2 regions of the Lysinibacillus sp. Y5S-8 genome follow, and region 2 is predicted to be linked to the other one. Evidence: a T-box and tRNA genes for the amino acid it is inferred to sense, from the RefSeq annotation. Region 2 holds a T-box; the other holds one or more tRNA genes.
What was found. The T-box of region 2 lies ahead of alaS (alanine--tRNA ligase). A T-box ahead of a tRNA ligase gene usually reads a tRNA of that ligase, here a tRNA-Ala.
Positions count from the first base shown of each region.

Region 1: it has a tRNA-Ala gene. The T-box ahead of alaS (alanine--tRNA ligase) is inferred to sense a tRNA for this amino acid. The anticodon was not compared.

Region 1 covers NZ_CP145889.1:3,629,452-3,632,830, reverse strand. The annotation lists rRNA gene V6670_RS17760 (23S ribosomal RNA) at 1-398, shown strand, start outside; rRNA gene rrf (5S ribosomal RNA) at 567-682, shown strand; tRNA gene V6670_RS17750 (tRNA-Val) at 693-768, shown strand; tRNA gene V6670_RS17745 (tRNA-Thr) at 772-847, shown strand; tRNA gene V6670_RS17740 (tRNA-Lys) at 855-930, shown strand; tRNA gene V6670_RS17735 (tRNA-Leu) at 947-1,031, shown strand; tRNA gene V6670_RS17730 (tRNA-Gly) at 1,067-1,141, shown strand; tRNA gene V6670_RS17725 (tRNA-Leu) at 1,147-1,235, shown strand; tRNA gene V6670_RS17720 (tRNA-Arg) at 1,244-1,320, shown strand; tRNA gene V6670_RS17715 (tRNA-Pro) at 1,329-1,405, shown strand; tRNA gene V6670_RS17710 (tRNA-Ala) at 1,422-1,497, shown strand; tRNA gene V6670_RS17705 (tRNA-Met) at 1,525-1,598, shown strand; tRNA gene V6670_RS17700 (tRNA-Ile) at 1,606-1,682, shown strand; tRNA gene V6670_RS17695 (tRNA-Ser) at 1,698-1,790, shown strand; tRNA gene V6670_RS17690 (tRNA-Met) at 1,844-1,918, shown strand; tRNA gene V6670_RS17685 (tRNA-Asp) at 1,922-1,997, shown strand; tRNA gene V6670_RS17680 (tRNA-Phe) at 2,055-2,130, shown strand; tRNA gene V6670_RS17675 (tRNA-Gly) at 2,136-2,209, shown strand; tRNA gene V6670_RS17670 (tRNA-Ile) at 2,211-2,284, shown strand; tRNA gene V6670_RS17665 (tRNA-Asn) at 2,292-2,368, shown strand; tRNA gene V6670_RS17660 (tRNA-Ser) at 2,378-2,468, shown strand; tRNA gene V6670_RS17655 (tRNA-Glu) at 2,471-2,542, shown strand; gene V6670_RS17650 (VOC family protein) at 2,603-3,019, opposite strand; gene nadA (quinolinate synthase NadA) at 3,217-3,379, opposite strand, start outside.
Region 2 covers NZ_CP145889.1:3,157,923-3,161,301, forward strand. The annotation lists gene alaS (alanine--tRNA ligase) at 1-1,570, opposite strand, end outside; T-box leader at 1,685-1,902, opposite strand; gene V6670_RS15335 (magnesium transporter CorA family protein) at 1,967-2,932, opposite strand; M-box (ykoK) riboswitch at 3,179-3,344, opposite strand.

The DNA.
Region 1 (3,379 bases), 470 kb from region 2:
GATGTCGGCTCATCGCATCCTGGGGCTGTAGTCGGTCCCAAGGGTTGGGCTGTTCGCCCATTAAAGCGGTACGCGAGCTGGGTTCAGAACGTCGTGAGACAGTTCGGTCCCTATCCGTCGTGGGCGTAGGAAATTTGAGAGGAGCTGTCCTTAGTACGAGAGGACCGGGATGGACACACCGCTGGTGTACCAGTTGTCTTGCCAAAGGCATCGCTGGGTAGCTATGTGTGGACGGGATAAGTGCTGAAAGCATCTAAGCATGAAGCCCCCCTCAAGATGAGATTTCCCATTACGCAAGTAAGTAAGATCCCTCAAAGACGATGAGGTAGATAGGTTCGAGGTGGAAGTGTGGTGACACATGGAGCTGACGAATACTAATCGATCGAGGACTTAACCAAAAATGTTTGAACCATTCAATGAACCGTTTATCCAGTTTTGAAAGAACAAAACTTTCAATAAAAAAAGAGCTTCACGACACTATTTATTTGAAGCTGATATTAAAGGAACTTCTGCTAAGAACGCAACATCCATGTTGCAACGCAGAAGCCAGCACATCCATGTGCAAGTCTAGTGATGATGGCAAAGAGGTCACACCCGTTCCCATACCGAACACGGAAGTTAAGCTCTTTAGCGCCGATGGTAGTTGGGGGCTTCCCCCTGTGAGAGTAGGACGTCGCTAGGCATAGTACCCAGGAGGATTAGCTCAGCTGGGAGAGCATCTGCCTTACAAGCAGAGGGTCGGCGGTTCGAGCCCGTCATCCTCCACCATATGCCGGTTTAGCTCAGCAGGTAGAGCAACTGACTTGTAATCAGTAGGTCGTGGGTTCGATTCCTATAGCCGGCACCATTTTTTAGAGCCATTAGCTCAGTTGGTAGAGCATCTGACTTTTAATCAGAGGGTCGAAGGTTCGAGTCCTTCATGGCTCACCATTTTTAATAATAATAAGCGGGTGTGGCGGAATTGGCAGACGCACTAGACTTAGGATCTAGCGCCGCAAGGCGTGGGGGTTCGACTCCCTTCACCCGCACCATTATTTCATTGCCAGATAAAAAAACTTATGCACATGCGGAAGTAGTTCAGTGGTAGAACACCACCTTGCCAAGGTGGGGGTCGCGAGTTCGAACCTCGTCTTCCGCTCCAAATGTGCCGGGGTGGCGGAACTGGCAGACGCACAGGACTTAAAATCCTGCGGTAGGTGACTACCGTACCGGTTCGATTCCGGTCCTCGGCACCATTTTTAATGCGCCCGTAGCTCAATTGGATAGAGCGTCTGACTACGGATCAGAAGGTTATGGGTTCGACTCCTGTCGGGCGCGCCAAAAAAGAACGGGAAGTAGCTCAGCTTGGTAGAGCACTTGGTTTGGGACCAAGGGGTCGCAGGTTCGAATCCTGTCTTCCCGACCATTTCCAAAGAAATTATGGGGCCTTAGCTCAGCTGGGAGAGCGCCTGCCTTGCACGCAGGAGGTCAGCGGTTCGATCCCGCTAGGCTCCACCATAATAAATTAACCAGTATAAAGATCCTGGCGGCGTAGCTCAGCTGGCTAGAGCGTACGGTTCATACCCGTAAGGTCGGGGGTTCGATCCCCTCTGCCGCCATCTTAAAGGACCTTTAGCTCAGTTGGTTAGAGCAGACGGCTCATAACCGTCCGGTCGCAGGTTCGAGTCCTGCAAGGTCCACCATTTATATAATGCAACGGAGGTATACCCAAGTCTGGCTGAAGGGATCGGTCTTGAAAACCGACAGGCGGGTAACACCGCGCGGGGGTTCGAATCCCTCTACCTCCTCCAGTTTTAAATCTTTATAAATGGTGCTTTAAAAACTCGAAACAGTATAAAATTATCGCGGGGTGGAGCAGTGGTAGCTCGTCGGGCTCATAACCCGAAGGTCGTTGGTTCAAATCCGGCCCCCGCAACCAAATGGTCCCGTGGTGTAGCGGTTAACATGCCTGCCTGTCACGCAGGAGATCGCCGGTTCGATCCCGGTCGGGACCGCCATTATTTTCATAAGAAGATATGATAAGCAAAAGAAAATAAGCTTAGCATGGACGAAATGGGTCAGTAGCTCAGTTGGTAGAGCATTAGATTGAAGCTCTAAGTGTCGGCGGTTCGATTCCGTCCTGACCCACCATTTATGCGGGTGTAGTTTAATGGTAAAACCTCAGCCTTCCAAGCTGATGTCGTGGGTTCGATTCCCATCACCCGCTCCAAGGGCCTATAGCTCAGCTGGTTAGAGCGCACGCCTGATAAGCGTGAGGTCGATGGTTCGAGTCCATTTAGGCCCATCATTATTCCGAAGTAGCTCAGTTGGTAGTAGCACCTGACTGTTAATCAGGTTGTCGCAGGTTCGAGTCCTGCCTTCGGAGCCATTTTTATGTGGGGAAGTACTCAAGAGGCTGAAGAGGCGCCCCTGCTAAGGGTGTAGGTCGGGTAACCGGCGCGAGGGTTCAAATCCCTCCTTCTCCGCCATTGGCCCGTTGGTCAAGTGGTTAAGACACCGCCCTTTCACGGCGGTAACACGGGTTCGAATCCCGTACGGGTCATACTAAAAAACAGTAGATGCACATGCATCTACTGTTTTTTCATATTCATAGATATAAATATTACTCTTGATTCAATGCATTTTCATCCATATAAACTACTTCCCAGATATGCCCATCTACATCCTGAAATCCCCAGCCATACATAAACCCATGGTCTTGGGGTTCACTATAAGATTTACCACCGGAGGCCAGTGCCTTATTTACTAATTGATCTACTTGCTCTCGATTTTCAGCAGATAGACATAAAATTGCTTCTGCAGACGTAGCAGTATTTGTAATTTCCTTCTTACTAAACCCTTTGAATCGTTCTTCCACCATCATTAATGCAAAGATATTTTCACTAATAATCATTGAGGCTGTAGTCTCATCGCTAAATTGTTGATTGAACTCAAAACCTAGTTCCTTAAAGAAGTTGATGGATTTGTTTAGATCTTTCACTGGTAAATTGATAAAAATATTTTTCGATTGAAAAGCCATTTATTTTCACCTCCAAATCGACAGTAGCATAGAGCATAAAGCCATGTCAATTTCAGCAATAGATGGTTATTCTTTGATTGGATCGATGATGATGCATTTGAAAATGGCAGTTGTTTAAGCTATTCAAAATAGATGTTATATGAACATAAAAAGCAGAGACGTTTTTTTACAACATCTCTGCTTTTAAAGCAACCTAATTATCCTCGTGCTAGCATTCTTTTGAGAGAGCTAAGTGCTTCAGCTGTAGTATATTCATCTACTTGGATACGGTTATGTGGTTGCCCCTGCTCAATGCTTTCTAAGCTCCATAACAGATGGGGAAGGTCAATGCGATTCATTGTTAAGCAAGGACAAAAATTT
Region 2 (3,379 bases):
TTGAAATAGTACCGCTATCAGCAATTTGACCACCCATTTCTGCATAGAATGGTGTCTTCGCTAAAATAACGAATGCTTCTTGTCCTTCAGAAGCAACTTTTGCTACTTGACCATTGACGATCATTGCAGCGATTTCAGTAGAAACCGTTAACGTATCATGGCCAACAAATTCACTTGCAACTGTTAAGTTTGCTAATACTTCATTTTGTACTTGCATAGAATCAACATCTTGACGAGCTGCACGAGCACGTTCACGCTGTTCTTCCATCGCTGCCTCGAAGCCCTCATGATCAACCTTCATGCCCACTTCATCTGCATATTCCTCTGTTAATTCGATTGGGAAGCCATACGTATCGTATAAACGGAAGGCATCTGCACCAGGAATATAATCGTGGCCAGCTGTTTTTTGCGATTCCACTACTGCATTAAAGATTGCTAAACCACCGTCCAATGTTTCATGGAAACGAATTTCTTCATTTTTAATGACACGCTGAATAAATTCACATTTCTCCGTTACTTCTGGATAGAAGTCTTCCATGATTTTCCCTACAGTTGGTACTAATTCAAACATAAATGGCTTCTCAATGCCAATTTGTTTAGCATAACGAACAGCACGGCGTAATAAACGACGCAATACATAACCACGTCCTTCGTTTGAAGGAAGAGCACCATCGCCAATGGCAAAAGCTACTGTACGAATATGGTCTGCAATAACTTTAAACGGTGTATTAATATCCTCTTCTGAGCCGAAGATTTCATTTAAGTCTACTTCGCTAGGACGCTTATATTTACGGTTGGCAAATTCCTCGATTTTTTCAATGATTGGCATGAATAAATCTGTATCGAAGTTTGTTGGTACATTTTGAACAACGGATACAATACGCTCTAAGCCCATACCTGTATCAATATTTTGCTTTGGTAGGGGTGTGTATGTACCATCAGGATTATGGTTGAATTGCGAGAACACAAGGTTCCAAATTTCGAGATAACGTTCGTTCTCCCCACCTGGATACATTTCAGGGTCATTTTCATCCGAGCCATATTCTACACCACGGTCATAAAAAATCTCTGAGTTAGGACCAGATGGACCTTCTCCAATATCCCAGAAGTTTCCTTCTAAACGGATTAAACGCTCTTCAGGAATACCGATTTCTTGATGCCAAACATCATATGCTTCCTGATCTTCAGGGTGAATTGTGATAGATAATAACGCTGGATCAAAGCCCATCCATTTTTTATCCGTTAAAAACTCCCAAGCATAATGGATTGCTTCTTTTTTGAAGTAGTCACCAATGGAGAAGTTTCCTAACATTTCAAAGAATGTATGGTGACGAGCTGTTTTCCCAACGTTCTCAATATCATTGGTACGAATCGATTTTTGTGCATTCGTAATACGTGGATTGTCAGGAATAACACGACCATCAAAATATGGTTTAAGAGTGGCAACACCTGAGTTAATCCATAGTAGTGATGGGTCATTTATTGGCACAAGTGGCGCTGATGGCTCATGATGATGTCCCTTTTCTTTAAAAAATTCCAAATACATACGGCGAATATCTACTGCTTTCATTGGATAAATTCCTCCTATTTTATATTGTAAAATCACGATAAAAATCCTGCGATCTACATGAATTACACTTTGGAGAGTACTATCGAAGAAAATAAAAAAAGCCCTCATCCCCAAAAAAGGGACGAGGACTTGTCATTTGTCTCGCGGTACCACCCTAGTTGTAAGTAAAAAATGCTTACTTACCTCTTTAGCACTTGTAACGTCAGTGAACGGCAGGGATTAGCTGCACTCTGGAGTAGCTTTCGGCATTTGCTGTCGTGAGGATTTTTCCAGCCTAGAAATCCCTTTCTTGTACACGCACAAATACGTACTTTTTCCATCATCGTTTTTACTTTTTCTAACGAAATTATAAAAAAAATCTATTGTGCTGTCAATTACTACTATGACTAATGCTATCTAAGCAATCATTTTTTTAAAATATACCCACATACCCCAAGTAAAGAGCACTAGAAAAGCACTGATTGCAATTGTTGCAATAGGTGAATCCTGATAAGGTAACGGCACATTCATACCAAAAAAGCTAGTGATCACAGATAATGGTAACATTATTGTAGAAATAACTGTTAGTAAGTTCAGCTTTTCAATGGATTTACCACTATTAATTGAAAAATATGTGTCGAGGGTACTGTTAACTAAATCGCGGTATGTCTCTGTAGAGTCAACAATACGTTCTAGATGGTCATTTAAATCTTTATAGAATGGGATATTTTCTTCCTGTATCTCAAATTTCCACTGACCATTGATTGTTGAAAAAATTCTTCTTTGCGGCATGATGGCCTGACGAATTAAAATAATTGTCCGCTTTAGTGCAAGAAATTCCTCAGTCACTACTTTAGGTTGATACTCATAAATTTCTTCTTCTAGTTCATCTATGCGAGTTCGAATTCGCTCTAATACTGGAAAATATTCATCTGTAATGCCATCTATAATGGTATGCAATAAAAAATCAGTACCCTTTTCCATATATTCCGAACTATTAACACAAACATTTTCCATGTGACCTAGCCATTGCAATTTCCGTTTGTGTACAGTGACAACATAGTTTGGACCCATAAAAATATTGAGCTCAACGGTTGTAATTTCATTATTACTTTTTTCATTATAAATGGGTGCATGGAAAACAAAAAATTTATAATCGCCATAATTGTCCATTTTCGGACGGGAGCCTTCATGTAAGCAATCTTCAACTGCTAATGGATGAAAGCCAAATATATCTGCTATATTATTCAATTCATTATAACTATACGCATATAAATCTACCCATAATAAATCTTCATTTTGAATAGGTAGTTGTAAATCCTTCATGTTGAAATCATGTTGGACTGTCTTGTTTCTGCTATTAAAATAGTGGATTTTAATCATTGCACTTCACCTCATGTTTTGTTATTGAGGGAAACAAAAGGTCATCCTTTATCGCCTTTTGTCTGCGTTGGTGATCCGAAATGGATGCCTTTTATTTGTTTCCGTTTGCCTAAATGATACTTATTCGGTTCAGGACTACTATCCATTTCTCATCACCTTCCTTTCATAACAAAAACACGCCTTCTACGAATGAAGGCGTGTTGAATACACATATCAAAAAAGAGCAATAAAAAATCGTTGCATGCGTGTTACCTTCAAACGTTGAGTTTTAGCACTATGCGGCATAGGAATATGTCCAGCTACGTTAAAAAACACCTTATTTCGATGATTTCTGTTGACCCATTGGCGTCTCTCGACATTTTTGGGTAGTAGCGTATCTCCAGCATAGGAGCCTCACCTAACGAAGGGATGTTATTCTTTTATTCCTATAAATCATAGCGGATTGAA